3 regions of the Streptomyces sp. NPDC006610 genome follow, and region 1 is predicted to be linked to each of the others. Evidence: riboswitches for the same ligand, from Rfam matches in the RefSeq annotation. Region 1 holds a riboswitch; each other region holds the start of a gene.
What was found. Region 1 has a riboswitch for cobalamin ahead of ABZY13_RS27490 (ABC transporter substrate-binding protein). Riboswitches for the same ligand answer to the same signal wherever they lie in the genome.
Positions count from the first base shown of each region.

Region 2: it holds a riboswitch for cobalamin, as region 1 does, so the genes downstream of both, ABZY13_RS00815 (ribonucleoside-diphosphate reductase subunit alpha) here and ABZY13_RS27490 (ABC transporter substrate-binding protein) in region 1, are expected to answer to the same signal.
Region 3: it holds a riboswitch for cobalamin, as region 1 does, so the genes downstream of both, ABZY13_RS21365 (cobalamin biosynthesis protein) here and ABZY13_RS27490 (ABC transporter substrate-binding protein) in region 1, are expected to answer to the same signal.

Region 1 is NZ_JBEXOP010000042.1:36,661-46,733, forward strand. Features, by position in the region: gene ABZY13_RS27475 (NUDIX domain-containing protein) at 79-555, opposite strand; gene ABZY13_RS27480 (sigma factor-like helix-turn-helix DNA-binding protein) at 765-1,154, shown strand; gene ABZY13_RS27485 (hypothetical protein) at 1,151-2,248, shown strand; cobalamin riboswitch at 2,687-2,869, shown strand; gene ABZY13_RS27490 (ABC transporter substrate-binding protein) at 2,899-3,939, shown strand; gene ABZY13_RS27495 (iron ABC transporter permease) at 3,975-5,051, shown strand; gene ABZY13_RS27500 (ABC transporter ATP-binding protein) at 5,048-5,866, shown strand; gene ABZY13_RS27505 (response regulator transcription factor) at 6,373-7,050, opposite strand; gene ABZY13_RS27510 (sensor histidine kinase) at 7,047-8,240, opposite strand; gene ABZY13_RS27515 (MMPL family transporter) at 8,335-10,073, opposite strand, start outside.
Region 2 is NZ_JBEXOP010000001.1:172,240-182,312, forward strand. Features, by position in the region: gene def (peptide deformylase) at 138-788, shown strand; gene cyc1 (epi-isozizaene synthase) at 1,007-2,092, shown strand; gene ABZY13_RS00795 (cytochrome P450) at 2,089-3,441, shown strand; gene ABZY13_RS00800 (helix-turn-helix domain-containing protein) at 3,395-4,438, opposite strand; gene ABZY13_RS00805 (hypothetical protein) at 4,532-4,741, shown strand; gene ABZY13_RS00810 (ribonucleotide-diphosphate reductase subunit beta) at 4,654-5,610, opposite strand; gene ABZY13_RS00815 (ribonucleoside-diphosphate reductase subunit alpha) at 5,661-8,057, opposite strand; cobalamin riboswitch at 8,176-8,307, opposite strand; gene ABZY13_RS00820 (GNAT family N-acetyltransferase) at 8,444-8,953, opposite strand; gene mctP (monocarboxylate uptake permease MctP) at 9,023-10,073, opposite strand, start outside.
Region 3 is NZ_JBEXOP010000026.1:51,180-61,252, reverse strand. Features, by position in the region: gene ABZY13_RS21380 (putative cobaltochelatase) at 1-1,621, opposite strand, end outside; gene cobN (cobaltochelatase subunit CobN) at 1,618-5,274, opposite strand; gene ABZY13_RS21370 (cobyric acid synthase) at 5,271-6,803, opposite strand; gene ABZY13_RS21365 (cobalamin biosynthesis protein) at 6,803-7,756, opposite strand; cobalamin riboswitch at 7,872-8,015, opposite strand; gene ABZY13_RS21360 (hypothetical protein) at 8,200-8,424, opposite strand; gene ABZY13_RS21355 (inorganic phosphate transporter) at 8,443-9,681, opposite strand; gene ABZY13_RS21350 (class II aldolase/adducin family protein) at 9,960-10,073, shown strand, end outside.

The DNA.
Region 1 (10,073 bases):
GTCCGGTGACAGCGAACCTTGACCGTTTGCCACTGAACATTGACCGCTGCTTGATGGCGCAGTGGCGTCGGCTGTTGGCTACCGGGTGAGCGCGGCAAGGTAGGCGTCCAGGGGCTGTACATACCCTGGGAGGCGTTCGAGGAGGTCCCACCAGCGGATGGCCGAGATCTCCTCGGTGGGCTCGAAGACGCGGGGCTCGGCGCAGGATCCTGCGTACAGGGCCAGATATTCGGCTCGCCGGTCAGGCGCCAGCACGAACTGCGCGTAGCCGATAAACCGCAACCGTTCGTCAGGCTGCTGCCCGCTCTCCTCCAGTAGTTCGCGCACGACCGCCTGGCGGGGGGTTTCACCCTCTTCGATGCTTCCCCCTGGAAGCTCCCAGGACTGACGGTGCCGATCGAAGACCATGAGGACCCGACCGGCTCGCCACAAGGCCACCAGCGCCGCCGACAGCAGGGCGTCCTGCGGCGGCGCTGCCTCGCCGCCCCGCGCGAACGAGATCAAGGAGTTGCCACGGTCATCGGCTGCAAGCGGTTCATCTGCGGGGTAGGCCACGGTCGGATGCTTCCCCGAGCGACTCCACGAGAAGCCCTCCGCCTACGCGCTCCGGCCGGTCAAACGTCAGTGGCAAACGGTCAAGGTTCAGTGGACCGGACACGCCCGGCCTGGCCGCGCCGCCCGTACGACGCGACCCTAGAATCGAAGCCGGTGAGTCCGGAGGCGCTCGCGGAACCGGTGGGCTCTGCCGTCTGCCTCTGCTGCACGTGGGCCGAGGACGCCGCCGCGCGCGGCGGGCCGAGTTGCCGGTCGAGGAGACCCGCGAGGGAGTCGAGATCCTGAAGGCCCTGCGCCCTCAATCCGACCTCGCCAGGATCGCCTCCGTCGAAGAACCCGTCGACGAAGTACCCGAGCCCACATCCCTGCTGGCCCGCCCCGACGCCATCGCGGAATGGGAGGCGACGCATGACGTGCTGCCCGTGCTGCGCAGCCTCCCGCCGAGACAGCGCCAGATCCTGGCCTGGACCCTGGCCGGCTTCACCCCCACCGACATCGCCGAGCTCCTCGGCCTGCGCGCTGAGACCGTACGCGCCAACCTCATGAAAGCCCGCCGCTCCGCGGCCGCCTACCTCACGGCACGGGAGGAGGAACAGTGACCGACCACCGAGCACACCACCACGACGACCAGACGGTGGACCGCCGGCTCGCTCAGCACCAGCATGCCCTGACCAGCGCACTGGACGACGTCCTCGACGTCGAAGCCGGACTGCGCGAGATCCTCATCCACTCCCGCCAGGACACCGCCGCTGACGACCTCGACACCGTCCTGGACACCGAAGCCGGACTCGCCGCCATCCTGCCCCCCACCCCAGAACCAGCCGCCCCGCCCAGCACACACCGCGCCCCCCACGACCACACCGGCGCACAGGAACTCCTCCGCACCCTCAGCCCTTCAGACCGCATGACCCTGCGCGACCATCCCCACGTCAAACAAGCTTTCCGAGACCTCGCCCGCGACCACGATTTCCTCGCTCCCGCCCTGATCATCGTCCGCCCTCTCAACCTCATCCTCGACCTCGCCTTCGACCTCGCCCGCGACCTCAACCGCGACCTCGATCTCGCCCTCCTCGGCCGCCGCCTCAACCGCAACCTCGGCTACGCCCGTGACTTCGCCGGCCGCTTCGCCCACAACCTCGACGGCTCCATCAACCGCGACTTCCAACGCGCCCGCGCTCGCGCCCGCTACATCAACCGCCTCCTCGACCTCGCCCTCAGCGACGACCACGCCAGCGACCGCGACTTCCGCCTCGACCACGACCTCGACTTCCAACGCGCCCGCGCCCGCGCCCGCGACCTCAACTCCATCCTCGACCTCGCCCTCGCCCGTGCCAGCGACCTCGACCTCGACCATGCCAGCGAGGCGGCGCGCACCGTCGTCCGCACCGTCGTCGATGTCCGCACTACCGAGGTTGGCCGGGCCATCGGTGCGGCGCTCCGCCGAGAGCCCCCCATGCTCGATAAGAACTCGCTGCACACGCTCCTGGATGACTTCACCACCGCCGACTTGAGCGACGTCGACCTGACCGGCATGGATCTCAGCGGAGTCCACTGGTCGGAACGTGGCACACAGTGGCCGCCGGTCCTCGATGTCGAAGACCTCAAGGCCCGCTCCGACGAGACCCCGCGCGGCAGCGGAACCTGGATCGTCCGCTCCGGAACCGCCAGCATCCGCGACCCGGCCGAACTATGAGGAGAGGTGGCGTGATGACTGCGGGTCTGCACAGCTGCCCGGCGTCCCAGCAACCCGAAACTCCAAAAATATCCGACTGCGTTGCCCCGCCAGTGCCGACGCGGTTCGCCTCGGCCCCACCGCTCCGCCACGCCTTCCACGGGGGTCAGCGACTGCGGTAGCTGCTCGACGAGTTCGGCGTACTCGTCGCTGACGTCCCGGGAGACCACCCAGGACAACGAGGAACTTGGGCCGTCTCCAGGAGTTCCCGGTACGTGTCCTGGGGGCTCGGGTCCAAGAGGGCACGCACAGCACGAACGGTGTCCTTCATGTCCCGCTTCGACGGCCGTCCCTACGACGAAAACGCCGAGCGGCTGGTGCTGCGGGCTGTCCGCGAGGCGTGACGCAGAACGGCAGGGGTGTGCGGCGGGGTCCGCACGCCCTTGGGCCAGGACGCGGGGGATCGTAGGATCAGCAGGTCATCGCCGCGACGGGAGACAGGAAGCCGGTGCGAGTCCGGCACGGTCCCGCCACTGTGACCGGGGAGTGCACCCTTCGACACGCCACTGCGCGCCGCGCGGGAAGGCCAGGGGGAGCGTCGATCCGGGAGTCAGGACACTGGCCTGTCGCGGGCCCGTTCCGAGGAGCGCGGACTCCCCAGGAGGCTTCACGTGTACGACGGCACGTCCCGTCCCCCGCTGTTCACCCCTGCCCGCCGACGCCGCGCCCTGCGGGCGGCGGCCGCGGCCGTACTGTCGGCGGCCCTGCTGACCGCCGGCTGCGGATCGTCTCAGGACACCGCCAAGGACGCGAAGGCCGCGGCCTCGTCGGCCGACGGCTTTCCGGTCACCGTCGACAACTGCGGCGTGAAGACGACGTACGACAAGGCGCCCGCCCGCGTCGTCACCATCCACCAGCACCCGGCGGAACTCATGCTCTCCCTGGGCCTGAAGGACCGCATGGTCGGCACTGCCTTCTCCGACTCCGCCGTCCTGCCCGAACTGAAGAAGGACTACGAGGCAATCCCGGAACTGGCGAAGAAGGAGCCGTCCTTCGAAACCGTCCTGGAGGCCGAACCGGATCTGGTCTACGGCGGCTACGGCAGCGCCTTCGCCGAGAATGAGGGCCGCTCCCGCTCGGCATTCGCCGACGCCGGCATCGACACCCACCTCAACCGCGAGTACTGCGGCAAGAAGCGGGTCACGATGGCCGACACCTACGACGAGATCCGCACCATTGGCAGGATCTTCAACGTCTCCGGCCGGGCGGACAAGCTGGTCTCCGACCTCCAGGCGCGGGTCGGCAAGGTCACCGACGCCGTCGAGGGCGAGCCCGAGGTACCCGTCTTCGTCTACGACAGTGGTGACAAGACCGCCTTCACCGCGGGCGGCAAGAGCCTGGGCACCGAACTGATCCGGCTGGCCGGCGGCGAGAACGTCTTCGCCGGCCTCGACGACGTCTTCGGTGACGTCTCCTGGGAACAGGTCGTCGAACGCAAACCAGAGGTCATCGCGATCTACGACTACGCGGGCGCCGGAAGCGTCGAGCAGAAGAAGAAGTTCCTGCTCGCCCAGCCCGCTCTGCGGGACGTGCCCGCCCTCAGGAACAAGCGGTTCGTCGTGCTGCCGTTGACCGCCACCCTGGTCGGCGTGCGGTCCGCGTACGCGGTGGAGGACCTGGCCCGCGGCATCCACCCCGAGAGCTTCCGGTGACGGCTCCGGTCACCGACGACGCCACCGGGCGGGCCGTGAAACCGGGGAAACAGGACGACAGGCGGGCCGGGCCGGCCGGTCTCACCGTCACGCTCGTCGTCCTGGCCACCCTGCTGATGGTCTCCGCCACGGCGGGCCTGGCGATCGGTTCGGTTCAGGTGCCGCCCGGCCAGGTGTGGGGCATCGTGACGAACGCGCTGGGCGTCGACTGGGCGGAACCGGACTGGTCGCGGGCGCGGGAGACCATCGTGCTGGACGTCCGCGCGCCCCGCGTCCTTCTCGGGGCGGTGGCCGGCGCCGGACTCGCGGTCGTGGGCACCGCCCTGCAGGCTCTGATCCGCAACCCGCTCGCCGAGCCCTACCTGCTCGGAGTCTCCTCCGGGGCATCCCTGGGCGCCGTTGCGGTGATCGTGTTCCAGGTCACCCTGTTCGGGCCGGTTTCGCTGTCGGTCGCCGCGTTCGCGGGGGCACTCGGGGCACTGCTGCTCGTCTACGTCACCGCCCGCACCGGCGGTCGGATCACGTCGACCCGGCTGGTCTTGTCGGGTGTGGCCGTCGCGGCAGTACTGACCGCCGTACTGGACCTGCTGCTGCTGACCACCGACCGGGGCAATGAAGCCCGCGCGGTCCTCGCCTGGACCCTCGGCGGCCTCGGCGGCGTCAACTGGGACACTCTCTGGCTGCCCAGCGCCGCCCTGCTCTTGGGCATCGCCGTCCTCTTGGTGCAGGCCCGTAACCTGAACCTGCTCCTCGCCGGCGAGGAGGCCGCCACCACTATGGGTCTTGATGTAGCCCGCTTCCGCGCCCGCATGTTCGTCCTGCTCTCCCTGGTCACCGGCATCCTCGTCGCGGCGTGCGGACCGATCGGATTCGTCGGCCTGATGCTGCCGCACATCGTCCGCCTCGTCGTCGGCGGCGACCACCGCCGCGTCCTTCCCACGGCCGCGCTCGGCGGCGCCGTCTTCCTCGTCTGGGCCGACATCGCCGCGCGCGTTGTCGCCGCACCCATGGAGATCCCCGTCGGCGTGCTCACGGCCCTGTGCGGTGGCCCGTTTTTCCTGTGGCTACTGCGCCGCGACGCACGGCGGACCACCGACCGAGGAGAGGCATGACCGCCACTGAACTCGTCATCGACGGCGTCACCCTCACCGCCGGCGCACACCGCCTCGTCCAAGACGTCTCCCTGACGGCACGCCCCGGGGAGGTCATCGGGCTAGTCGGGCCGAACGGCAGCGGCAAGTCCAGCCTGCTGCGCGCCGTCTACCGCGTCCTGCGCCCCGTGACCGGCCACGTCACCGTCGACGGCGCCGACGCCTGGTCGCTGCCCGTACGGCAACTCGCCCGGACCGTGGCGGCAGTGGTGCAGGAGTCGGGCGCCGACTTCGACCTCACGGTGCGCGAGGTCGTCGCGATGGGCCGCACCCCGCACAAACGGCTGCTCGACGGGGACACCCCCGAAGACGCCGAACTGATCGAGACGGCCCTGGAATCAGTACACGCCACCGACCTGGCCCACCGCCCCTTCGCCCGCCTCTCCGGCGGCGAACGCCAACGCGTCCTCATCGCCCGCGCGCTGGCCCAGCAGCCGTCCCTGCTCGTCCTGGACGAGCCGACCAACCACCTCGACATCCGGCATCAGCTGGACGTCCTGGGCATCCTGCGCCGCCTGCCGGCGACGGTCCTCGTGGCCCTGCACGACCTCAACCTCGCGGCCTACTACTGCGACCGACTGTACGTCCTGCGCGACGGCACGGTCACCGCCTCCGGCCCGCCGGCTGCCATTCTCACGCCCCAACTACTGAAGGACGTCTACGGCGTGACGAGCGAGGTCACCGTCCATCCCCGTACGGGCGCCCCCCAGGTCACCTTCCTCCCCGGCGAGCCGCACCCGGCCGCACCGGCCACGGCGGATCAGTCCTTATCGTGACGGCTGCCACCTACCGCTGCACATAGGCGGACGGGTCGCGGTGGCAGTACGCAGGTGCCGTCGGGGTGAAACAGGACTGGTGGCGTGGGGTGCGAGTGCGCGCAACAGGGCTTCACGGACTGAGAGCGGCGGTGTCCCACACCAGGAGCAAGTCTGCGTTGTCCTGGGTCATCAGGTGTTTGCCGTCGCCATCGGCTCTGGTCGGCCGAGGGTACCTGGGAGCGGCTGTTCCAGCACGTCCAGGCGGCCGCCGATGCCGACGGCGAGCTGCGGCAGCTGCGCTGCGGTGGCCTGAAGCGGAGGCAGACTCGGAGCGAGTCCAGAACTGAACTGATCGGTACAGCAGGATGCCGCTTCTGTGCTGCACCGATGCTCACCAGTACGTGGGTGGAGCAGGCTGTCGGCGACCGAGCTTCGGGGGCCGGCCGGGCCATCTGCCGGTCGGTGTCCACGCCGCCGTCACAGAGCTGGGGTGCGCATAGCGGTGATCATGCCGGTTCTGCGCGTCAGCCGCCGGGGGCCGGCCGGACGAGGCCGCTCTGGTAGGCGATCACGACCAGTTGCGCTCGGTCGCGTGCGTGGAGTTTGGTCATCGCGCGGGAGATGTGGCTGCGCACGGTCAGAGGGCTGAGGACCAGTTGGTCGGCGATCTCGTGGTTCGACTTGCCCAGCGCGGCCAGCGCCATGACCTCGCGTTCGCGTTCGGTGAGCAGGCTGAGGCGTTCCGGTGTGGTGAGGGGCATGTGGTCGGCCGGGGTGGCCAGGAAGCGGGAGATCAGGGCACGGGTGGCCGTGGGGGAGAGCAGGGATTCGCCCGCGGCCACGGTGCGGATGCCTGCCAGCAGGACGTCGGGGCCGACGTCCTTGCCGAGGAATCCGCTCGCCCCGGATCGCAGGGCCATGGCGACGTTCTCGTCGTTCTCGAACGTGGTGAGGATCAGAACCCGGGTGCTCGACAGTTCGGTCCGGGCGCAGATGTCGGCCGTGGCGGCCAGCCCGTCGGTGTCGGGCATGCGGATGTCCATGAGGACGACGTCGGGACGGTGCTCGAGGGTGAGCTCTACGGCCTGCCGGCCGTCGGCCGCCTCCGCCACGACGGTCATGTCCGGATCGGAGTCGATGAGGATGCGGAACGTGGCCCGCAGCAGCGCTTGGTCGTCGGCGAGCAGAACTCGGATGGTCATGAGGTGCTTTCCTCGGAGCTGGGAAGGGGGAGCGAGCAGGCCACTTCGAAACCGCCATCGGAGCGCGGGCCGGCGTGGAAAGTCCCGCCTGCCGACAGGGCCCGTTCGCGCATGCCGAGCAGTCCGAAGCCACGGCTGCGGTCGGGGGGGCCGAGAGCGGTCCTGGGACGTGAGCCGGAGTCGTTGGTGATGGTGAGTGTCAGGTAGTGGCGGGTGTAGTTCAGCCGGACTCGTGCGGAGGGTGTGGCGGCGTGCTTGGTGATGTTGGTGAGTGCTTCCTGGACGATCCGGTAGGCCGTGAGGTCCAGGCCGGGCGGGAGTGGTCGTGGCCGGCCCTCGGTGGTGACGGAGACGTCCAGGCCCGCTGACGCGCAGGTCGCGAGGAGCTGCGGCAGCTGTTCCAGGCCCGGCGCGGGAGCCAACTCCTGGGAGTCCGTGTCCTGGCGCAGCAAGCCGACGGTGGCCTTGAGCTCGCGGAGGGCCGAGGCGGTCACTTCCGGCAGTTTCGCGATCATGGCGATGGCCTGGTCGGGATGGGTCCGGGCCAGATGGGCGGCGGTGCCGGCCTGGGCGTTGGCGAGCGCGAGATGGTGGGCGACCACGTCGTGCAGTTCTCGTGCGATGCGCATGCGCTCCTGGATCACCCGTCGACGCGCCTCCTCTTCCCGCTCCTGGGCGACGTGCTCGGCGCGGGCAATGGCGTACTCGCGGCGCACGCGCACGTAGCTGCCGAAAGAGGCGACCATCAGAACCCAGGCTGCCGGATTGACCAGGCCGATGATCCACTCGTGCGGAGAGTCGGTGGTGAGGAAGCCGGTGAGCGCGATCCCGGCCGCTGCCGCAAGGGCGCTGTACCAGGTGGTCCTGCGTTCGGGACGCAGGCTCACGGTGTACTGCGCAACCAGCATCGGGCCCATGAGCAGCGGCGTCAGGAGGTACCCCAGGAAGCCCTCGGTCATGATGCATGCCGTGGTCACCAGCAGTACGACAAAAGGGTGGCTGCGGCGGCGCAGCAGGACGGCGCAGGCGACGGCGGACAGCACGAGGCCGGGCCACAGGACGAGCGGTTCCACGGCGACCGTCCGCGTGAGGAAGACGCCGCCCACGGTGAAGGCGAGCAGCAGGCTCGTGGTGACCAGGTGGGCCATGTGAGGGCGGTTGGTGGCGCGGTGCTTCCATCGTTCGGTCATCGTCGTACTCCGAGGTGGGCCAGCCGGTTCAGGGTGGCAGACGCGCCGCGGCGCCGTTGCACGGCGCCGCGGCGCGTATTGAGGCGGCCTCGTGTCAGACAGTGCGGGCCGGCTCTCGCGTGTGAGCCTCAGCGCCCGTCGCAGCGGATGCCTGCGTCTGGGAGGTGAGTGCGGCGCCCTCGACGTCGACTCGGGGCAGCGCCTTGTCGAGCCACCGGGGCAGCCACCATGCCTTGTCCCCCAGCAGGGCGAGTACAGCGGGCACCAGGGCCATGCGGACGACGAAGGCGTCGAAGAGGACCGCGACAGCGAGACCGAACCCGATCGTCTTGATCATGGACTCTCCGGACCCGATGAAGCCGGAGAACACCGCCATCATGATCACGGCCGCGGCGACGACCACGCGGGCACTGTGCCGGAAGCCGCTCACAACGGCATGGGCGGGGCGCTCACCGTGGACGTACGCCTCGCGCATGCGGGCGACGAGGAAGACCTCGTAGTCCATGGCCAGGCCGAACACGATGCCTACCAGGAAGATCGGCATGAGGCTCATGATCGGGCCGGTCTGCTCCACTCCCAGCAGTTCGGCGCCCCAGCCCCATTGGAATACCGCAACGACCGTCCCAAGCGAGGCGAGGACCGACAGCAGGAAGCCGAGGGCCGCCTTGACGGGTACGAGGATCGAGCGGAAAACCACCATGAGGAGCAGCAAGGACAGCAGCACGATGACGGCCAGGTAGGGCACCAGGGCGTCCTGCAGGGCCTGTGCGATGTCGATGTTCATCGCGGTGCTGCCGGTGACCTCGAAGGTCGCACCGGTGTCCGCCTCCAGAGCGGGACGCTCCGCCCGGATGGTCTGGACGATGTCCTTCGTGGCCTCCTCGTTCGGGCCGGTGGCCGGCACGGCGGAGAAGAGTGCGGCGTCCCCGGCCTGGTTGAACTGCGGGGGCGTGACGGACACGACGCCTTTCGTGTCCTTGATCTGCTCGGCCACCGCGGTCGCTGCCGCATGCAGGTCAGCGGCTCCCTTGACGTCGGCGACGATGGTCAGGGGGCCGTTGAAGCCCGGACCGAAGCCGTCGGCCAGAGCGTCGTAGGCACGTCGCTCCGTCGTCGACGTGGGCTTCGCCTCCGCGCCGGGCATGCCCATCTCCAGCTGAGCGGCGGGCAGAGCCAGGGCTCCCAGACTGGCCACGCCCAGCAGAAGGACCGCCAGGGGCCGCCTCATCACAAAGCGCGCCCACCGGGTCCCGCCACTGCCGGCGGTCCCGGAGCGGCGCCCGGCGCCGCCGTCCCGCTTGCCGGGCTTACGGACCTTGCGGGACAGTACGGCGTTCGGCCACATCCCGAGCAGCGCGGGCACAAGGGTCAGGGCGACCAGGACGCCGACGGCGACCGCTCCGGCGGCGCACAGGCCCATCTTGGTCAGCATCGGCACGCCGACCACGGTCAGGCCGGCGAGCGCGATGATCACGGTCAGACCGGCGAAGACCACGGCGGAACCGGCCGTGCCGACCGCGAGGCCCGCCGCTTCCCGCGGGTCATGTCCGTTCGCGCGCTCCTCGCGGTATCGGGAGACCACGAAGAGGGCGTAGTCGATGCCGACCGCGAGCCCCAGCATCGAGGCGAGCGTGCCGGTGGTCATGGACAGCCCTAGGACGCTGCCGAGGGCGAGGATCGCGCACATGCTGACACCGACGCCGATGACGGCGGTGAGCAACGGCAGCCCGGCCGCGGCCAGGGAGCCGAAGGTGATCAGCAGGACGACGGCGGCGAGGGCGATGCCGATCGCCTCGGCCGACCCCCCTGCGGCCGGCTGCGAGGCGAGAGCGG
Region 2 (10,073 bases), on a different contig from region 1:
GCCCCGCTTGGCTGCCCATCGGCCTCTCCGCCCGTCCGCGACGGCCGGAAGCGTCCTGCTCGGCCCGGGACGCCGACCGGCCCCCGTAGGCTGTCTCTCGCAGAATTTCCAGGAACGCAGGAAGGCGTACGTCGGTCATGGCGCAGCAGGACACCGATCAGCAGCACGCGGGCGTGCTCCCCGTGGACGACGAGGGCTTCGTCATCGACACGGAGGACTGCGACGAGCGCGAGCAGGCGTACCGCGAGCGCGGCACCTCCCGCCCGATCACGGTCGTGGGCAACCCCGTGCTCCACAAGGAGTGCAAGGACGTCACCACCTTCGACGACGAGCTGCGGAAGCTGGTGGACGACATGTTCGCCAGCCAGCGCACCGCCGAGGGCGTGGGCCTGGCCGCCAACCAGATCGGCGTCGACCTGAAGGTCTTCGTCTACGACTGCCCGGACGACGAGGGCGTGCGGCACGTCGGCGTGGTGTGCAACCCGAAGCTCGTCGAACTGCCCGCCGACCGGCGCCGGCTGGACGACAGCAACGAGGGCTGCCTGTCCGTGCCGACCGCCTACGCGCCGCTCGCCCGGCCGGACTACGCCGAGGTGACCGGGCAGGACGAGCGGGGCAACCCGATCAAGGTCCGCGGCACCGGATACTTCGCACGGTGTTTGCAGCACGAGACGGACCATCTCTACGGCTACCTCTACATCGACCGGCTGTCCAAGCGTGAACGCAAGGACGCGCTGCGGCAGATGGCCGAGAACGAGCCCCGCTACCCCGTCGTCCCCAACGACTGAGCACGCGCGCACCGCACGGCGCCTGTCCGGGAATCGTCCTGGACAGGCGCCGTTCGTCTGTCAAGAGGGGAATTTCGGCGCCGGGGGGTAGTGAAGGGAGCAAATCCGTTCCCAGGAAGGTCAGTTGTGGTGCTGAATGGGGAGTGCGGTGATACGCAACGGCGCACGCCCGGCTCATCCGAGGGAGTGCGCGACTGGCGGCTGAGAGGGGTATGTCCGTGCCTGCTTTCTCACACAGCACCACAGCGACCGCGACAGCGATCGCCGTTCCACCGTCGCTCCGCCTTCCGGAGATCGAGGCGGCGTTTACCCGGCAACTGCACCCGTATTGGCCCAGGCTCCAGGAGAGGACCCGCACCTGGCTCCTGGAAAAGCGGCTCATGCCCGCGGACAAGGTCGAGGAATATGCCGATGGCCTGTGCTACACGGATCTCATGGCCGGGTACTACCTCGGCGCGCCCGACCCGGTCCTGCAGGCGATAGCCGACTACAGCGCGTGGTTCTTCGTCTGGGACGACCGCCACGACCGGTACATCGTCCACCGCAGGCCGGCCGCCTGGGGCAGGCTGCGCAAGGGGCTGCACCAGGCCCTGGACTCCCCGCGGGAACACCTGCACCACCGGGACCCGCTGGTCGCCGGGCTGGCCGACAGCGCGCTCAGGCTGTTCTCGTTCCTGCCCGGGTCCTGGAACGCCCGCTTCACCCGTCACTTCCACGAGGTGATAGAGGCATACGACCGGGAATTCAGAAACCGCACCGAAAGGATCGTCCCGACCGTCGAGGAGTACCTCGCCCTGCGCCGGCTCACCTTCGCCCACTGGATCTGGACCGACCTGTTGGAGCCGAGTGCCGGCCGTGAACTCCCGGACCAGGTGCGAAAACATCCGGCATTCCGGCGGGCGGCGCTCCTCAGCCAGGAATTCGCCGCGTGGTACAACGACCTCTGCTCGCTCCCCAAGGAAATCGCGGGGGACGAGGTGCACAATCTCGGAATCAGCCTCATCGCGCATGAGGGAATGAATCTGGAAGAGGCGATCGCCGAAGTGCGGCGACGCGTCGAGAACTGCGTGAGCGAATTCCGGGCGGCCGAGCGGAAAGCACTCGCGTTCGCCGACTCGCTCGCCGACGGAACGGCCCGGGGCGCCGAACTGAGCGAGGCCGTACGCACCTGCCTCGGGAACATGCGGAACTGGTTCAGTTCCGTCTACTGGTTCCACCACGAGTCCGGCCGCTACATGGTCGACAACTGGGACGACCGGTCCACACCCCCGTACGTCGACAACGAAACGGCAGGTGAGAAATGACCGTCGAAGCCGTGAAATCCGAGCTGGGCGCACCTCCCCTCGCGGGCGGCGCGGTGCCGCTCCTCGGGCACGGGCTGCGGCTGGTCCGCGACCCGCTGCGCTTCATGTCCCGGCTGCGCGACCACGGCGACGTGGTCCGGCTGCGGCTCGGCCCCAAGACGGTGTACGCCGTCACCACCCCGGAGCTGACCGGCGCCCTGGCGCTGAGCCCCGACTACAAGATCGACGGGCCGCTGTGGGAGTCGCTGGAGGGCCTGCTCGGCAAGGAGGGCGTGGCCACGGCCAACGGTCCCCGCCACCGCCGCCAGCGCCGCACCGTCCAGCCCGCGTTCCGGCTCGACGCCATCCCGGCCTACGCCTCGGTCATGGAGGAGGAGGCGCACGCCCTCACCACCCGCTGGCGGCCCGGCGAGACCGTCGACTGCACCGCGGAGTCCTTCCGGGTCGCCGTCCGCATCGCCGCCCGCTGCCTGCTGCGGGGCCAGTACATGGACGAGCGCGCCGAGCGGCTGTGCACCGCCCTCGCCACCGTCTTCCGCGGCATGTACCGCCGGATGGTGATCCCGCTCGGCCCGCTGTACCGGCTGCCCCTTCCGGCCAACCGGGAATTCAACCGGGCACTGGCCGATTTGCATCTCCTCGTGGACGAGATCGTCGCCGAGCGCCGCGCATCCGGTCAAAGGCCGGACGATCTGCTGACGGCATTGCTGGAAGCGAAGGACGACAACGGCGACCCGATCGGGGAACAGGAGATCCACGACCAGGTCGTCGCGATACTCACCCCCGGAAGCGAAACCGTCGCTTCCACGGTGATGTGGCTGCTCCAGGTGCTCGCCGTCCATCCGGAACAGGCCGACCGGATCCGGGACGAGGTCCAATCCGTGACCGGCGGCCGGCCCGTCGCATTCGACGACGTCCGCCGGCTCACCCACACCAACAATGTCGTCGTCGAGTCGATGCGTTTGCGCCCGGCCGTCTGGATATTGACCCGGCGGGCGGTCAGGGACACCGAACTCGGCGGCTATCGCATTCCGGCCGGGGCCGACATCGTGTACAGCCCGTATGCGATCCAGCGCGATCCGCGTTCGTACGCGCACCACCTCGAGTTCGATCCCGATCGCTGGCTTCCGGAACGTGCCAAGGAAGTGCCCAAATATGCCATGAGCCCGTTCAGCGTGGGTAACCGGAAGTGCCCGAGCGACCATTTCTCCATGGCACAGCTGACCCTGCTGACGGCGGCCCTGGCCACCAGGTACCGCTTCGAACAGGTGCCTGGCTCCGACGACACGACCCGCGTGGGCATCACGCTCCGTCCCCACAGGCTGCTGCTGCGGCCGGTGGAGCGGTGAGCCGCCGCCTGCCGGCGCCCGGCCGGGCGGCCTGCGGATCGCAGTCGGGGCCCCTGAACGTGCGCCGGTAGGCGTTCGGCGTGGTGCCCAGCGACCGCACGAACTGGTGTCGCAGCGCCGCCGGGTTGCCGAACCCGGCCCGCCCGGCGATCGCGTCCACCGTCTCGTCCGTCGCCTCCAGCAGCCGCTGGGCCAGCAGCACGCGCTGGCGCAGGATCCAGCGGTACGGGGTCGTCCCCGTCTCCTGCTGGAAGCGGCGGGCGAAGGTGCGCGGCGACATCAGGGCACGGGCGGCGAGCTGTTCGACGGTCACCTCGCGGTCGAGGTTGCGCTCCATCCACACCAGCACGTCGGCGACGGAGTCGGCCTCCGAGCGGGGCAGCGGGCGCTCGATGTACTGGGCCTGGCCGCCGTCCCGGTGCGGCGGCACCACCATCCGCCGGGCGATCCGGTTGGCGACCTCGGGGCCCTGTTCCTTGCGCACGATGTGCAGACAGGCGTCGATGCCGGCCGCGGTGCCCGCCGAGGTGATCACCGGGTCCGCGTCGACGTACAGCACGTCCGGCTCCACCACGGCTCTCGGGTACTGCCGGGACAGTTCGCCGGCGTGCCGCCAGTGGACCGCGCAGCGCCGGCCGTCCAGCAACCCGGCGGCGCCCAGCACGAAGGCGCCGGAGCACACGCTGAGCACCCGCGCGCCCCGGTCCACGCCCCGGCGCAGCGCGGCCAGCAGCTCGGGCGGGAAGATCCGGGTGTCGTAGGCGGACCCGGCCGGCACGGCGATCAGGTCGGCCGACTCCAGCCGGTCGAGACCGTGTTCGACCTGCACCGAGAAACCGGCGTTGGAACGCAGCGTCGGTCCCTCGGCCGAGACGACCGCGAAGTCGTACACCGGCAGCCCGTCGTCGCTGCGGTCGATGCCGAAGACCTCGCAGACGACGCCGAGTTCGAAGGGGTTCACACCGTCGACGAGGACGGCGGCCACGTTCTGGAGCATGCGCCCCAGTGTGCCGTACGGCTGGCAGGAATTCGAGGTTCTCGGTCAGTCCTGCCACTGTCAGGAGCGTCTCACGCTGACGAGACTTACCGCATGAACGCATTCCGCGACTACGCGACCGTCCTGATCATCGCCGCCGTCCTCGCCGCTCCGGCGCTCGTGGGCCTGTTCCACGAGCGCCGGATCGACCGGCAGCTGAATCCCCGGCCGAAGGCTCAGAAGTCCTCGTCCAGGTCCACCGTGCCCTCCACCGCGACCTGGTACGCCGAGGGCCGCCGCTCGAAGAAGTTGGTCAGCTCCTGAACCCCCTGCAGCTCCATGAACGAGAAGGGGTTCTCGGAGCCGTACACCGGGGCGAAGCCGAGGCGGGTCAGCCGCTGGTCGGCGACGCACTCCAGGTACTGCCGCATCGACTCGGTGTTCATCCCCGGGAGGCCGTCGCCGCACAGGTCGCGCGCGAACTGCAGCTCGGCCTTGACGGCCTCCCGCAGCATGGCGGTGACCTCGTCCCGCAGCTCCTCGTCGAACAGCTCCGGCTCCTCCGCACGGACGGTGTCGACCACGTCGAAGGCGAACGACATGTGCATCGTCTCGTCCCGGAACACCCAGTTGGTGCCGGTGGCCAGGCCGTGAAGGAGCCCCCGGCCGCGGAACCAGTAGACGTACGCGAAGGCCCCGTAGAAGAACAGGCCCTCGATGCACGCGGCGAAGCAGATCAGGTTCAGCAGGAAGCGGCGCCGGTCCGCCCGCGTCTCGAGCCGGTCCAGCTTCTCCACCGAGTCCATCCACCGGAAGCAGAATTCGGCCTTCTCCCGGATGGACGGGATGTTCTCCACGGCGGCGAACGCGGCGGCGCGGTCCTCCGGGTCGGGCAGATAGGTGTCGAGCAGCGTCAGATAGAACTGGACGTGGACGGCCTCCTCGAACAGCTGTCGCGACAGATACAGCCGCGCCTCGGGGGAGTTGATGTGCTTGTAGAGCGTCAGCACCAGGTTGTTCGCGACGATCGAGTCGCCGGTCGCGAAGAAGGCGACCAGCCGGCCGATCAGATGCCGCTCGCCGGGCGTCAGCCTCGCGAGGTCGGCGACGTCCGAGTGGAGGTCGACCTCCTCCACGGTCCAGGTGTTCTTGATGGCGTCCCGGTAGCGCTCGTAGAAGTCCGGGTAGCGCATGGGGCGCAGGGTCAGCTCGAAGCCGGGGTCGAGCAGGTTCTGGCTGGTCTTCACTGGCAGGCCTCGCAGGACTCGGGGTTTTCCAGGGAGCAGGCGACGGCCTCGTCGGAGGAGACCGGCGGCGCGGGGACGGCCGCCCGTGCCGCGCGGGCGATCCGGGTCGCCGGGCGGGAGCGCAGGTAGTACGTCGTCTTCAGGCCCCGCTTCCAGGCGTACGCGTACATCGAGGAGAGCTTGCCGATGGTCGGCGTCTCCAGGAACAGGTTCAGCGACTGCGACTGGTCCAGGTACGGCGTGCGGTCGGCGGCCATGTCGATCAGGGCGCGCTGCGGGATCTCCCACGCCGTGCGGTACAGGCGCCGTACGTCCTCGGGGATCCGGGCGAAGTCCCGCACCGAGCCGTTCGACTCGCGCAGCGCCTCACGGCTGCGGGCGTCCCAGACGCCGAGCCGCTTGAGGTCCTCCACCAGGTACGGGTTGACCTGGAGGAACTCGCCGGAGAGGGTCTCGCGCTTGAACAGGTTGGACACCTGCGGCTCGATGCACTCGTAGACGCCCGCGATGGAGGCGATGGTGGCGGTCGGCGCGACGGCCAGCAGCAGACAGTTGCGCAGGCCGGTGGCGGCGATCCGCTCGCGCAGCGCCGCCCACCGCTCGGGCCAGGCGGGCTCGACGCCGTAGTGGTCGGGGTGCAGGACGCCGCGGGCGGTACGGGTCTTCTCCCACGCCGGCAGCGGGCCGCTGCGCTCGGCCAGGCCGGCGGAGGCCTCGTACGCGGCCAGCATGATCCGCTCGGCGATCCTGGTGGACAGGGCGCGTGCCTCGGGGGAGTCGAAGGGCAGCCGCAGCTTGAAGAAGACGTCCTGGAGGCCCATCACGCCGAGGCCGACCGGACGCCAGCGGGCGTTGGAGCGGCCGGCCTCCTCGGTCGGGTAGAAGTTGACGTCCACGACCCGGTCGAGGAAGACGACGGCGGTGCGGACGGTGTCGTCCAGCCGCTCCCAGTCCATGTCCGAGCCGCTCACGAAGGCGCCGAGGTTGACCGAGCCCAGGTTGCAGACCGCCGTCTCGCCGTCGTCGGTGACCTCCAGGATCTCCGTGCAGAGGTTGGAGGAGTGGACGACGTGACCGGGCTCGGCGGTCTGGTTGGCGGTGCGGTTGGCGGCGTCCTTGAAGGTCATCCAGCCGTTGCCGGTCTGCGCGAGGGTGCGCATCATCCGGCCGTACAGCTCCCGCGCGGGCAGGACCTTGCGGGCGAGGCCCTTCTCCTCGGCCGCGCGGTAGGCGGCGTCGAACTCCGCGCCCCACAGGTCGGTCAGCTCCGGCACGTCGGACGGGGAGAACAGCGACCACGCGCCGTCGGCGTCGACGCGGCGCATGAACTCGTCCGGGACCCAGTGCGCGAGGTTCAGGTTGTGGGTGCGGCGGGCGTCCTCACCGGTGTTGTCGCGCAGCTCCAGGAACTCCTCGATATCCGCGTGCCAGGTCTCCAGGTACACCGCCGCGGCTCCCTTGCGCCGGCCTCCCTGGTTCACGGCGGCCACCGAGGCGTCGAGGGTCTTCAGGAACGGGACGATGCCGCCCGAGTGCCCGTTGGTGCCGCGGATCAGCGAACCCCGGGCACGGACGCGGGAGTAGGCGATGCCGATGCCGCCCGCGTGCTTCGACAGGCGGGCGACCTGGTGGTAGCGGTCGTAGATCGAGTCCAGCTCGTCCTGCGGGGAGTCGAGGAGGTAGCAGGACGACATCTGGGGGTGGCGGGTGCCGGAGTTGAAGAGGGTGGGGGAGGAGGGGAGGTAGTCGAGGCGGCTCATCAGCCGGTAGAGGGCGGCGACCTCGTCGACCGCGCGCGCGGTGTCGTCCTCGGCGAGGCCGGCGGCGACGCGGAGCAGGAAGTGCTGGGGCGTCTCGACGACCTTGCGGGTGACCGGGTGGCACAGCAGGTAGCGGCTGTGCAGGGTGCGCAGGCCGAAGTAGCCGAAGCGGTCGTCGGCGGCCGGGTCGACCAGGGCGTCGAGGCGGTCGGCGTGGAGGCGCACGAACTGCGCGGTGCGGTCCGCGACGAGGCCCTCGCGGTGACCGGTCGCGACCGACTCGGTGAACGTGGTGACGCCCTGGGAGGCGGCCTCGGCGCGGAGGGTCTGGGTGAGCAGCCGGGCGGCGAGCTTCGAGTGGGCGGGGTCCTCGGAGATCAGGCCGGCGGCGGCCTCCGTGGCCAGTTCGCGCAGTTCGGCCTCGTCCGCGTGCGCCGATCGGCCGCGCAGCGCGGCGGCGGCGACCCGTCCGGGGTCGGCGCCGGGGAGGTCGGCGGTCAGCTCGGTCAGGGTCCGCAGCAGGGCGGCTCCGGGGGCGTCGTCGGCGGGCTGGGCCCACTGCGACGCCCGAGTCGCCTGCGTCGTGTGTGTCGCCTGGGTCGCTGAAGCGGGATCCGCTGGCGCGATGGTCACGTGGGGGCTCTCCCTCGCTCGGGCACGGGGCCTGCGAGGGCGGGGCAGCTCACGAGCGCACGCGGCGTCGCGTCCACCGACCCATTCCACGAGGCCCGGACGTCATGCGCCGGGCCGGTCGGCCGGGCGCGCTGCCGGCAGGTCGTCGGACTCGACAGGCGTGCGTGAACACGCGTGTACACCGTTGCGGGACAGTTCCGGATTCGCACCGGATTCCCCTGCGGCGGCAGCGAGCATGAGCATACATCTTGTGTCGGTCGCGGAAAGCACCCCCCAGATGTTGTGCCCCGCCGTGTCGCGTCGGAGCGCGGGAGTGCCGGAGGCGGGGACGGCGAAGCGTCGGGGCGGGCCGCGGTCGGGTCGGGTCGGGTCGGGTCGGAGGAGCGTCAGCGCAGGGCGAGCGCGTAGGTGATCAGCAGGACGTCGTCCACGTCCGGGAGGGGGTTCCAGTCGCGCTCCGGGGTGCGGACGAAACCCAGCCGCTCGTAGATGCGGTGGGCGGCGTGCATCGTGCGCTGACTGGACAGCACGACGCCGTTGCAGCCGGTCAGGCTCCGCGCCCGCTCGACGCAGGCGCGGGCCAGCGCCTCGCCGACGCCCCGGCCGCGTGCGGCGTGCGCGACCGCGAGCATCCGTATCTCGGCTTCGCCGGGCTCCGCGATGTCGGCCATGGGACCGCCGGAGGGCACGAAGGTGACGCCGCCGAGCACCTCGCCGTCGCGCACGGCGACCAGTACCTCGGCGTGGGCGGCGCGCTTCGCCACGTCCCGCAACTCGCCCAGGTACGCGTCGCTCTCACCGAAGTCGAGGAGGCCGTCCTGGAGATAGGCCTGCGCGGTGATCTCTCCGAGGGGCGCGTACTCGGCGGGTTCCGCCGGGCGGATGACGATGTCCATGGGGGGAGTGTGCACGACGGCGGGCCGCCGCAGGTCCTGCCTGCGACGGCCCGCCGGGGTGTGCGTCGGTCAGTGGGCCGATCCCGCCGTGGCCGGCGGGAGTTCCACCTGGACGCCCGGGTCGCCGGCGTCCGCGGTGTAGTCCTCGGGGCGCGTCTCGTCGACGCCGTCGGGGGCCTTCACCGCCCGCAGCACGAAGGTCAGGACCACCGTCACCGCCAGGTTGATCACGAACGCCGTGAGGCCGATGTAGCCGATCTCGCCGATGCCGGGGATCTCCTTCGACGAGCCGCCGAAGTGCTTCTGCGTGGGCGAGGCGACGCCGTACGCGGCGACCGTGCCGTAGAGCATGCCGACCGCCCAGCCGGCCAGCAGCGCCCAGCGGTGGAACCAGCGCGTGAACAGGCCGCCCACCAGCGCCGGGAACGTCTGGAGGATCCAGATGCCGCCCAGCAGCTGGAAGTTGATGGCCACCGTCTTGTCCATGGTCAGGACGAAGGCGAGCGCGCCCACCTTCACCAGCAGCGACACCAGCTTGGAGACCCGGGTCTCCTGCTCCGGCGTGGCGTCCGGCTTGAGGAAGTCCTTGTAGATGTTGCGGGTGAACAGGTTCGCCGCCGCGATCGACATGATCGCCGCCGGGACCAGCGCGCCGATGCCGATGGCCGCGAAGGCGACGCCCGCGAACCAGTCCGGGAACATGTTCTCGAACAGCTGCGGGATCGCCAGCTGCCCGTTGGACACCTTGACCCCGGCCGCGATGGCCATGAAGCCGAGCAGCGCCAGCAGGCCGAGCATCAGCGAGTACAGCGGCAGGATCGTGGTGTTGCGGCGGATCACCTCACGGCTGCGCGAGGACAGCGTCGCGGTGATCGAGTGCGGGTACATGAACAGCGCGAGCGCGGAGCCCAGCGCCAGCGTGGCGTACGTCCACTGGCCCGCGTCGCCCGGCACCAGCGCCCCGCGCGGAGCGCCCGTCGCCGGGTTGGTCTCGCCGAACGCCTCGCCCGCCTTGGCGAAGACGTCGTCGAAGCCGCCCAGCTTGATCGGGATGTAGATGATCGCCACCGCGATGACGATGTAGATCAGCGTGTCCTTCACGAACGCGATCAGCGCCGGC
Region 3 (10,073 bases), on a different contig from region 1:
CCGCCGCGTCCACGGACGAGGTGGGCGGCAGCGCGACGTCGGCCGAAGACCCCCGGAAGGTCACCAGCCCCACCTTGTCCCGCCGCTGATACGCGTCCAGCAGCAACGACAGCACGGCGCCCTTCACGGCGCCCATCCGCTGCCGCGCGGCCATCGACCCGGAGGCGTCGACGACGAAAAGAACCAGATTCCCCTCGCGCCCCTCGCGCACCGCCTGCCGCAGATCGTCCCGCCGCACCACCAGCCCCGGCCCGCTGCGCCCCCGCGCCCGCTGGTGCGGCGCCGCGGCCTGCACGGTGGCGGCCAGGTGCAGCTTGGTCAGCGCCCCGCGCGGACGCCGGGCCCCGATCGTCCGCCCGTGCTCGGTCCGCGCCCGCGAACGCCGCCCGGCGGCGCCCTCCCCGATGCCGGGCACGCTCAGCACCCGGGTCCGGAACGGCTCGGCGGCCCGTACGGCCGACTGCTCGCCCGCCCCGGCCGGCTGCGGCTCCCCGCCCTCACCGGCCTCGGGCCGCGCACCGGAACCGCCCTGGTCGGGCCCTTCGGAGGACGGCTGCCCCCCGCCTCCACCGGGACCGTCGGGGTCGGGATCGTCGTCGCCCTCGCCCTGGTCGCCGAACTCCTCCAGCGTCCGGTCGAGCTTGTCCTCGTCCAGCCCCGGAGCGTCGAAGGGGTTGCGCCGCCGCCGGTGCGGCAGCGCCAGCAGCGCGGCCTGCCGCACGTCCTCGGCCAGGACGTCGGTCCGCCCGGCCCAGGCCGCCAGCGCGGTCGCCGTGCGGGCCATCACGATGTCGGCGCGCATGCCGTCCACCTCGAAGGCGGCGCAGGTCGCGGCGATCTGCCGAAGCGCCGCGTCACCGAGCCGGACCTGGGGCAGCAGCTCGCGTGCGGCCACGATCCGCTGCCGTACGGCGGCCTCCTCGTCGGCCCAGCGCGCTGCGAACCCGGCCGGGTCGTCGTCGTGGGCCAGCCGCCGCCGCACGACCTCCACCCGCTGGTCGGGCTCCCGCGAGGCGGCGACCTCGACGGTGAGCCCGAACCGGTCGAGCAGTTGCGGTCGCAGCTCGCCCTCTTCGGGGTTCATGGTCCCGACGAGCAGGAAGCGCGCCGCGTGCCGCACGGACACGCCCTCGCGTTCGACGTACGAGGCGCCCATCGCGGCGGCGTCCAGGAGGAGGTCGACCAGGTGGTCGTGGAGCAGGTTGACCTCGTCCACGTACAGGATCCCGCGGTGCGCGTCGGCGAGCAGGCCCGGCTCGAACGCCTTCACGCCCTCCGCGAGCGCCCGCTCGATGTCGAGGGCGCCCACCAGCCGGTCCTCGGAGGCGCCGACGGGGAGTTCGACCATGCGGGCCGGGCGCGTCGTACCGGCCCGGACCTCGTGCGGCCCGTCCGGGCACGCGGGGTCGGGAGCGGCCGGGGCGCAGGAGAAGCGGCACCCGGGGACGACGTCGACCTCCGGCAGCAGCGCCGACAGGGCGCGGACCGTCGTCGACTTGGCCGTCCCCTTCTCACCGCGCACGAGAATGCCGCCGATGCTCGGTGAGACGGCGTTGAGCAGCAGGCCGAGGCGCAGGTCGTCCTGGCCGACGACGGCCGTGAACGGAAACGGGGTGGTCACTTGTCGTCGCCCTCCAGGTCGCCTTCGAGCTCCAGATAGGTGGCGCGCAGCCGCTCCAGCGTGTCGGCGTCCGGCTCGGCCCACAGCCCGCGGTCGGCGGCCTCCAGCAGTCGCTCGGTGATGCCGCGCAGCGCCCACGGGTTGGACTTCTTCATGAAGTCCCGGTTCTCCGGGTCGAAGACGTACTCGGCGCTGAGCTTCTCGTACATCCAGTCGTCCACGACCCCCGCCGTGGCGTCGTACCCGAACAGGTAGTCCACGGTCGCCGCCATCTCGAAGGCGCCCTTGTAGCCGTGCCGCCGCATCGCCGCCATCCAGCGCGGGTTGACCACCCGCGCCCGGAAGACCCGGTGCGTCTCCTCGCCCAGCGTCCGCGTCCTCACCTGGTCCGGCGTCGCCGAATCGCCCACGTAGGCCTCGGGGTTGGCGCCGGTCAGGTGCCGCACCATGGCGACCATGCCGCCGTGGTACTGGAAGTAGTCGTCGGCATCGACCAGGTCGTGCTCGCGCGTGTCGACGTTCTTCGCCGCCACCGCGATCCGCCGGAACGCCGTCTCCATGTCCCCGCGCGCCGCCCGTCCGTCGAGCCCGCGCCCGTAGGCGTAGCCGCCCCACACCGCGTACACCTCGGCGAGGTCCGCGTCGGAGCGCCAGTTCCGCGCGTCGATCAGCGGCAGCAGACCCGCGCCGTACGCCCCCGGCTTGGAGCCGAAGATACGGGCCGTCGCGCGCCGCCGGTCGCCGTGCTCGGCGGCGTCCTCGTCCACGTGCGCCCGCACGTGGTTGGACTCGGCGGGCTCGTCCAGCTCGGCCACCGCCCGCACCGCGTCGTCGATCAGCCCGACGACGTGCGGGAACGCGTCCCGGAAGAAGCCGGAGATGCGGACCGTGACGTCGATGCGCGGTCGGCCCAGCTCCTCCAGGGGCACGATCTCGAAGCCGGTCACCCGCCGCGACGCGTCGTCCCACACCGGGCGGCAGCCCAGCAGCGCCAGGATCTCGGCGATGTCGTCGCCCTGGGTGCGCATCGCGGACGTGCCCCACACCGTCAGGCCGACGGACTTCGGGTACTCCCCGGTGTCGGTCAGATACCGCTGCACCAGCGAGTCCGCCAGCGACTGCCCGACCTCCCAGCTCAGCCGGGACGGAATGGCCTTGGGGTCGACGGAGTAGAAGTTCCGGCCGGTCGGCAGGACGTTGACCAGGCCGCGCGTCGGGGAGCCCGACGGGCCGGCCGGGACGTAGCCGCCGTCCAGGGCGCGCAGGATGTGCCCGATCTCGTCCGTCGTCCGGGCGAGACGCGGCACGACCTCGTCGCAGGCGAACTCCAGCACCGCGACGGCGTCCGGCACTTCGGCGCCGCCCAGCACCTCCCGCACCAGCGGACCGCTCTCCGCGACGGCCCAGCCACGGGCCTCCATGCCCTCCGCCAGCCGCCGGCACAGCTGCTCCAGCAGGTCGACGGCGTCGGAGCCGGTGCGCGCGGGACCCTCCACCAGGTTCGTCAGCTCGACGGGCACCTTCACCGGCGCGCCCGGCTCGGCCAGCAGCTCCTTCTCGTCCAGCCCGAAGTGCGCGGCCAGCGAGGCCCGCAGCCCCGGCAGCGCGTTGGCCCGCCCGCCCCACACCTGGGAGGCCCGCAGCACGGCCAGCACCAGGTTGACGCGCGGCTCGCCGACCGGCCCGCCGCCGAGAACGTGCAGGCCGTCGCGGATCTGCACGTCCTTGATCTCGCACAGATAGCCGTCGATGTGCATGACGAACTCGTCGAAGGTCTCGTCGTCCGGCTGCTCGTCCACGTGCAGGTCGTGATGGAGCTCGGCCGCCTTCACCAGCGTCCAGATCTGCGCCCGCACGGCCGGAGCCTTGGCCGGGTCCAGGTCGGAGACGAGCGCGTACTCGTCGAGGAGCTGTTCCAGCTTCGCCAGGTCCCCGTACGTGTCCGCGCGGGCCATCGGCGGCACCAGGTGGTCGACCACCGTGGCGTGCCCGCGCCGCTTGGCCTGGGTGCCCTCGCCGGGGTCGTTGACGATGAAGGGGTAGACGAGGGGGAGGTCGCCGAGGACGGCGTCCGGCGCGCAGCCCTTGCTGAGCCCGAGGCCCTTGCCGGGCAGCCACTCCATCGTGCCGTGCTTGCCCATGTGCACGATCGCGTCCGCGCGGAAGGAGTTCTCCAGCCAGCGGTAGGCCGCCAGGTAGTGGTGGGACGGCGGCATGTCGGGGTCGTGGTAGATCGCGATGGGGTTCTCGCCGAAGCCGCGCGGCGGCTGGATCATCACGACGACGTTCCCGAACCGCAGGGACGCCAGCACGATGTCGTCGCCGTCCACGTAGAGGGAGCCGGGCGGCTCGCCCCACGCCTCCAGCATCCCGTCGCGCAGCTCGGGGTCCAGCCGGTCGAACCACGCCCGGTAGTCGGCCAGCGGCACCCTGGCGGGCGCGGCGGCCAGCTGGTCCTCCGTCAGCCACTCCACGTCGTGCCCGCCGGCCTCGATCAGCCGGTGGATCAGCTCGTCGCCGTTGTCCGGGTAGCCCTCGACCGCGTACCCGGCGTCGCGCAGGGCGTCCAGCACCCGCACCGCCGAGGCGGGCGTGTCCAGGCCGACGGCGTTGCCGACGCGGGAGTGCTTGGTCGGGTACGCGGTGAAGACGAGCGCCAGCTTCTTGTCGGCGTTCGGCTTGTGCCCGAGCCGGGCGTGCCGTACGGCGATCCCGGCCACCCGCGCGGCCCGCTCGGGGTCGGCGACGTACACCGGGACGTCGTCCGGGCCCTGCTCCTTGAAGGAGAACGGCACGGTGATCAGCCGCCCGTCGAACTCCGGGATGGCGACCTGCATCGCGGCGTCCATCGGGGACAGCGCGGCGTCGGACGCGTCCCAGGCGGCCCGCGAGGAGGTGAGGCACAGGCCCTGCAGCACCGGCACGTTCAGGTCGGCGAGCGCCCCGACGTCCCAGGCCTCCTCGTCGCCGCCGGCCGAAGCACCGGAGGCGTGCGTGCCGCCGGCGGCGAGGACCGTGGCGATCAGGGCGTCGGCGCGGCCCAGGATCTCGTACAGGCCCTCCTCCGCGCCGCGCAGCGAACCGCAGTACACCGGAAGGGCGTTGGCGCCCTGTGCCTCGATCGCGTCGCACAGGGTGTCCACGAAGGCGGTGTTGCCGCTGAGTTCGTGGGCGCGGTAGAAGAGCACGCCGACCGTCGGGCGGCCGTCCGCGACGGCGCGCTCGCCGTGGACGCCGTACTCCGGCATCCTGCGCGGCTCCTCGAAACCCTCGCCGGTCAGCAGCACGGTGTCGGAGAGGAACCGGGCCAGTTCGGTGAGGTTGTCCGGCCCGCCCTCGACGAGGTACCGCAGCGCCTCGGCCACCACGCCGGCCGGGACGGACGACTCGGCCATCAGCTCCGCGTCCGGCACGGCCTCGCCGCCGAGCAGCACGGTCGGCACGCCGGACGCCTTCAGCGCGGCGAGCCCGTCCTCCCAGGCGCGCTTGCCGCCCAGCAGCCGTACGACGGCGATGTCCGCGCCCTCCAGCAGCGCGGGCAGTTCCTCCTGGACGTCGACGCGGGTCGGGTTGCCGATCCGGTAGCCGGCGTCCGCGGCGCGGGCCGCCAGCAGATCGGTGTCGGCGGTCGACAACAACAACACTGTGCTCATGCGGGCGCTCCCGGTGGAATGAAAGGCAGTCCTTGCGGCGCGCCCGACTCGATGAGCCGCCACAGCGCGTCCGTGTCCGCGTGCTGTTCGATCAGGTCGCCGAGCCGGTCGAGCTGTTGCTCGCGCAGCGCGGCGAACGAGGTGTCGGGCGCCGGCACGAAGCGGCGGCCGGCGAGGGCGGCCACCTCGCGCAGGAAGGCGCGCCGGAAGCCGTCCGACTCCAGCGAGCCGTGCCAGTGGGTGCCCCAGGTCGTGCCGATCCGGCAGCCGTCCAGACCGTGTCCTCGGTCGTCGGAGATGAACGTGTCCCCGCCGAGGACGTCGGCCACCCCGTGGTGGATCTCGTAGCCCTCGACCCGCTCGCCGAGGGCCTCGCCGACCGGCCGGGTGAGGGTCTTCTCGCGGGCGAAGCGCACCCGCACCGGCAGGATGCCGAGGCCGTCCACCTGTCCGCGTCGGCTCTCGACGTCGTCCTCGATGCGCTCGCCGAGGACCTGGAAGCCGCCGCAGATCCCGAGGACGGGCCGGCCCTCCGCGGCCCGGCGGCGCAGCGCCCCGGCGAGCCCGCGCTCGTGCAGCCAGTCCAGCGCCCGCACGGTGCCGCGGGTCCCCGGCAGCACGACCAGGTCGGCGTCGGCCAGTTCCTCCGGCCGGTCCACGAACCGCACCACGACGCCCGGCTCGGCGGCCAGCGCGTCGACGTCGGTGAAGTTGGACATCAGCGGCACCGCGCACACGGCGACGCGCAGCACGTCCTCGCCGACGGGCGGGGCGGTGTTCGACTCGCGCACGGTCCCGCGCAGCGACACCCTCAGGCCGTCCTCCTCGTCGATGCCGAGCCCGTGCCGGTACGGCAGCACGCCGTACGTCCCCCGCCCGGTGAGGTCCCGGAGCATGTCCAGGCCCGGCTCCAGCAGCGAGACGTCGCCGCGGAACTTGTTCACCAGGAACCCGGCGACCAGCGCCTGGTCCTCGGGCGAGAGCAGCGCCACCGTGCCGAAGAAGGACGCGAAGACGCCCCCGCGGTCGATGTCGCCCACCACCAGCACGGGCAGCCGCGCGTTGCGGGCGATCCCCATGTTCACGATGTCGGTCCGCCGCAGGTTGATCTCCGCAGGACTGCCGGCCCCCTCACAGATCACCGCGTCATACGTGCCCCGCAACTGCTCCAGACAGTCCAGCACCGTGCCCAGCAGCCGCTGCTGCCGCCCGCCGTGGTAGCCGCGGGCGCTCAGCTCGCCCACCGGCCTGCCCAGCAGCACCACCTGGCTGCTCTGCTCGCCGCCCGGCTTGAGCAGCACCGGGTTCATCAGGGCGGTCGGCTCGATCCGGCAGGCCTGCGCCTGCATGGCCTGAGCCCGCCCGATCTCCGCGCCCTCGCGGGTCACGAAGGAGTTCAGCGACATGTTCTGCGCCTTGAACGGCGCCACCTTCACGCCCTGGCGGACCAGCCAGCGGCAGATCCCGGCGGTGACCACGCTCTTGCCGGCGTCGGAGGTGGTGCCGGCGACGAGGAGCCCTCCGCTCATCACGTACGTCCTCTCTGCAGGGCGGACTTCACCACGGACACGCCCGCGCACACCCCGAGCGCGAGCACGCTCACGCGCCGGGACAGCCGGACCGCGCGCCGGATGTCCCCGACCTCGACGGCGCGCCCGGCTGCCCCGTTGAGCACGGGCCGGTGCTCGACGCGCCCGCCGTACGACAGCGTCCCGCCGAGCCGCACCCCGAGCGCCCCCGCGAACGAGGCCTCCACGGGCCCGGCGTTGGGACTCGGGTGCCTGTGGGCGTCGGTCCGCCAGGCCCGCAGCGCGCCGCGCGGATCGTCACCGGCCGCGGCGGCGAGGACGGCGGTGAGCCGCGCGCCCGGCCATCCGGCGAGGTCGTCGAGGCGGGCGGAGGCCCAGCCGTAACGGCGGTGGCGGGGCGACTTGTGGCCGACCATGGCGTCGAGGGTGTTGACGGCCCGGAAGCCGAGCAGCCCCGGCACTCCGCAGGCCGCGCCCCACACCAGCGCGCCGACCACGGCGTCCGAGGTGTTCTCGGCGACGGACTCCACCACCGCGCGGGCGATCCCGTCGGCGTCCAGCGCCTGCGGATCGCGTCCGCACAGGTGCGGCAGCCGGTCCCGGGCGGCCTCGACGTCCCCGGCCTCCAGGGCGCGCCCGACGGTTTCGGCCTCGCGGGCGAGGGAGGTACCGCCGACGACGGCCCAGGTGGCGGCGCCGGTCAGCAGGACGGAGGCGGCGGGGGAGGAGCGTACGGCACGGGAGGCGGCGGCCCCGAGGGCGACGGCGCCGCCGGCGCACAGCGCGGTGTGCAGCGCGCCCCACCCGCGGTGGTCACGCCACAGCACCCGTTCCACGGCGCCCGCGGCACGTCCGAACGCGGCGACCGGGTGCCCGCGGCGGGGATCGCCGAGGAGCAGGTCGCCGAGGAGGCCGGCGGTGGCGCCGTACGCGAAGACGCGATCGGCACGCATCGGGCTCAGCCGGTCGCGAGGTCGCGTGGGGAGGCGTCGGGAAGAGACCTGGTGCTGAACCTCGAACGGCAGCCGAGCATCGCGTTGTGTCCTCACTCAGGGTGTCCACGCCCTGGTTCGACGAGACCGGCGGTGAGAGTTCCTGGCTCCCGGGGTTTCCTGCCCCGGTCACAGTGGCGGGACCGCGCCGGATTCTCACCGGGCTTCCTCTCCTGCCGCCGTACATGGCCCCGGAAGTCCACCACGGGGTTGGAAGGGCCGTCAACTTGCCGTTGACCTGCGGGAGGGGAGTGTGCTGAGGCCCACACCGGCCCCCTTGCGCCCGCCCATGGGTCCCGGAACGCGCGGATGCCCGCCTGCCCCGGCCACCGGTGAGGGCGGCCCGGGCAGGCGGGCGTCGAGGGGGAGGACCCGAAGGGGGAGCGGGCTGCGAGGGGGGAGGGCTACGCGACGATCAGGTAGATCCCGTACGCCACCGCCGCCGCGCACCCGGCGAAGGCCGCGTAGGCGCCGGTCAGCGCGAGGGCCGCGGAGCCGCCGCCGCTGGCCGCGGCGCGCTCACGGCGGGACAGTCCCGCGATGCCGAGGGTGAACAGGCCCACGAGGGCCACGGTGACCACGAGGCTGACGCCGAAGACGGAGCCGAGGGCCGCCCAGTCGATCTTCATGCTGCTTCCGTTCCTTCGTCAGACGGGGGTGGAGGCCGACGGGGCCTTGGAGTCGCTCGCCTGGGCGGGGATCGCCGCCGCCAGTTCCTCCGCCGCGGCGGCGGTGGGCGGCGGGGTGACCGCGGCCATGGCGGTGGTGACCACGCCGGCCGGCTCCTCGGTGTCGTTGACGTTGGTGTGGTCGACGACCTCGCGGCGGGAGATCTTCCAGATGGCGGCGCTGGAGCCGACCAGGAAGACGGCCACGAGCGCGGTGCCCCAGTCGCCGAAGCGGGTGACGACCTCGGCGAGCGCGCCCACCAGGGCGGCGGCCGGCAGGGTCAGGCCCCAGGCGACGAACATCCGGGTGGCGGTGGACCAGCGGACCACGCCGCCCTTGCGGCCCAGGCCCGCGCCCATCACGGCGCCGGAGACCGAGTGCGTGGTGGAGAGGGAGAAGCCGAGGTGGGAGGAGGCGAGGATGACCGTCGCGGCGCTGGTCTGGGCGGCGAAGCCCTGCTGCGGCTGGAGGTCGGTCAGGCCCTTGCCCATGGTGCGGATGATGCGCCAGCCGCCGAGGTAGGTGCCGAGGGCGATGGCCACGCCCGCGGAGAGGATGACCCACATGGGCGGGTCGGAGTCGGGGGCGAGGGTGCCGCCGGCGACCAGGGCGAGGGTGATGATGCCCATCGTCTTCTGGGCGTCGTTGGTGCCGTGGGCGAGGGAGACCAGGCCGGCGGAGGCGATCTGCCCGGCGCGGTAGCCCTTGGCCGAGGCCTCGCCGTCGGCCTTGCGGCCGAGCCGGTACGTCAGCCGGGTGCCGAGCATCGCCGCGACGCCCGCCACCAGCGGGGCGGCGATGGCCGGGATGAGCACCTTGGTGACCAGCGCGTCGCCGTGCACCGCGCCGAAGCCGGCGGAGGCGACGGTGGCGCCGACCAGGCCGCCCATGAGGGCGTGCGAGGAGGACGAGGGCAGGCCCACCAGCCAGGTCAGCAGGTTCCACAGGATCGCGCCGACCAGCGCGGCGAAGATGACCTCGGGACGAATTCCGCTCTCGTCGACCAGGCCCTTGGAGATCGTGTTGGCGACCTCCACCGAAAGGAACGCGCCGACCAGATTGAGGACGGCGGACATGGCCACGGCGACCTTGGGCCGCAGAGCACCGGTGGAGATGGTGGTGGCCATCGCGTTGGCGGTGTCGTGGAAACCGTTCGTGAAATCGAACGCGAGTGCGGTTACCACCACAATCGCGAGGATCAGCGAGATGCCTTCCATTTACCCAGGCAATCGTTCGAGGTCATTGGCTGGACGAACGTAAGTAACCCAGGTGAACGCAAGGTGAACTGAGAAGGGCTTCTGGGTGTCTGTAGGTCGGCTCCGGCCTTCACCAACGATCCTTTGGTGAACCGCTCCACGCCGACGACCCGGCGACGGCCCGGACGCCCCAAGGCCCCTGCCCCGAAAGCCGTTCCGCATCCGGTTCCGCATCCGGCCCGCGGGGCGCCGGAAGGAGACGTTGGTCACCCGCCCGGCCGCCTGGCAGGATCCGCGCCATGGGTGAACCGAAGGGTGAGCGAACGGGTGGGCGGGCACAGCGGGAACGGGCGGCCTGGGAGGCCCTCGTCGCGACGGCCCGGCGCACCGTCGCCGACGGACTGGTCGTCGGC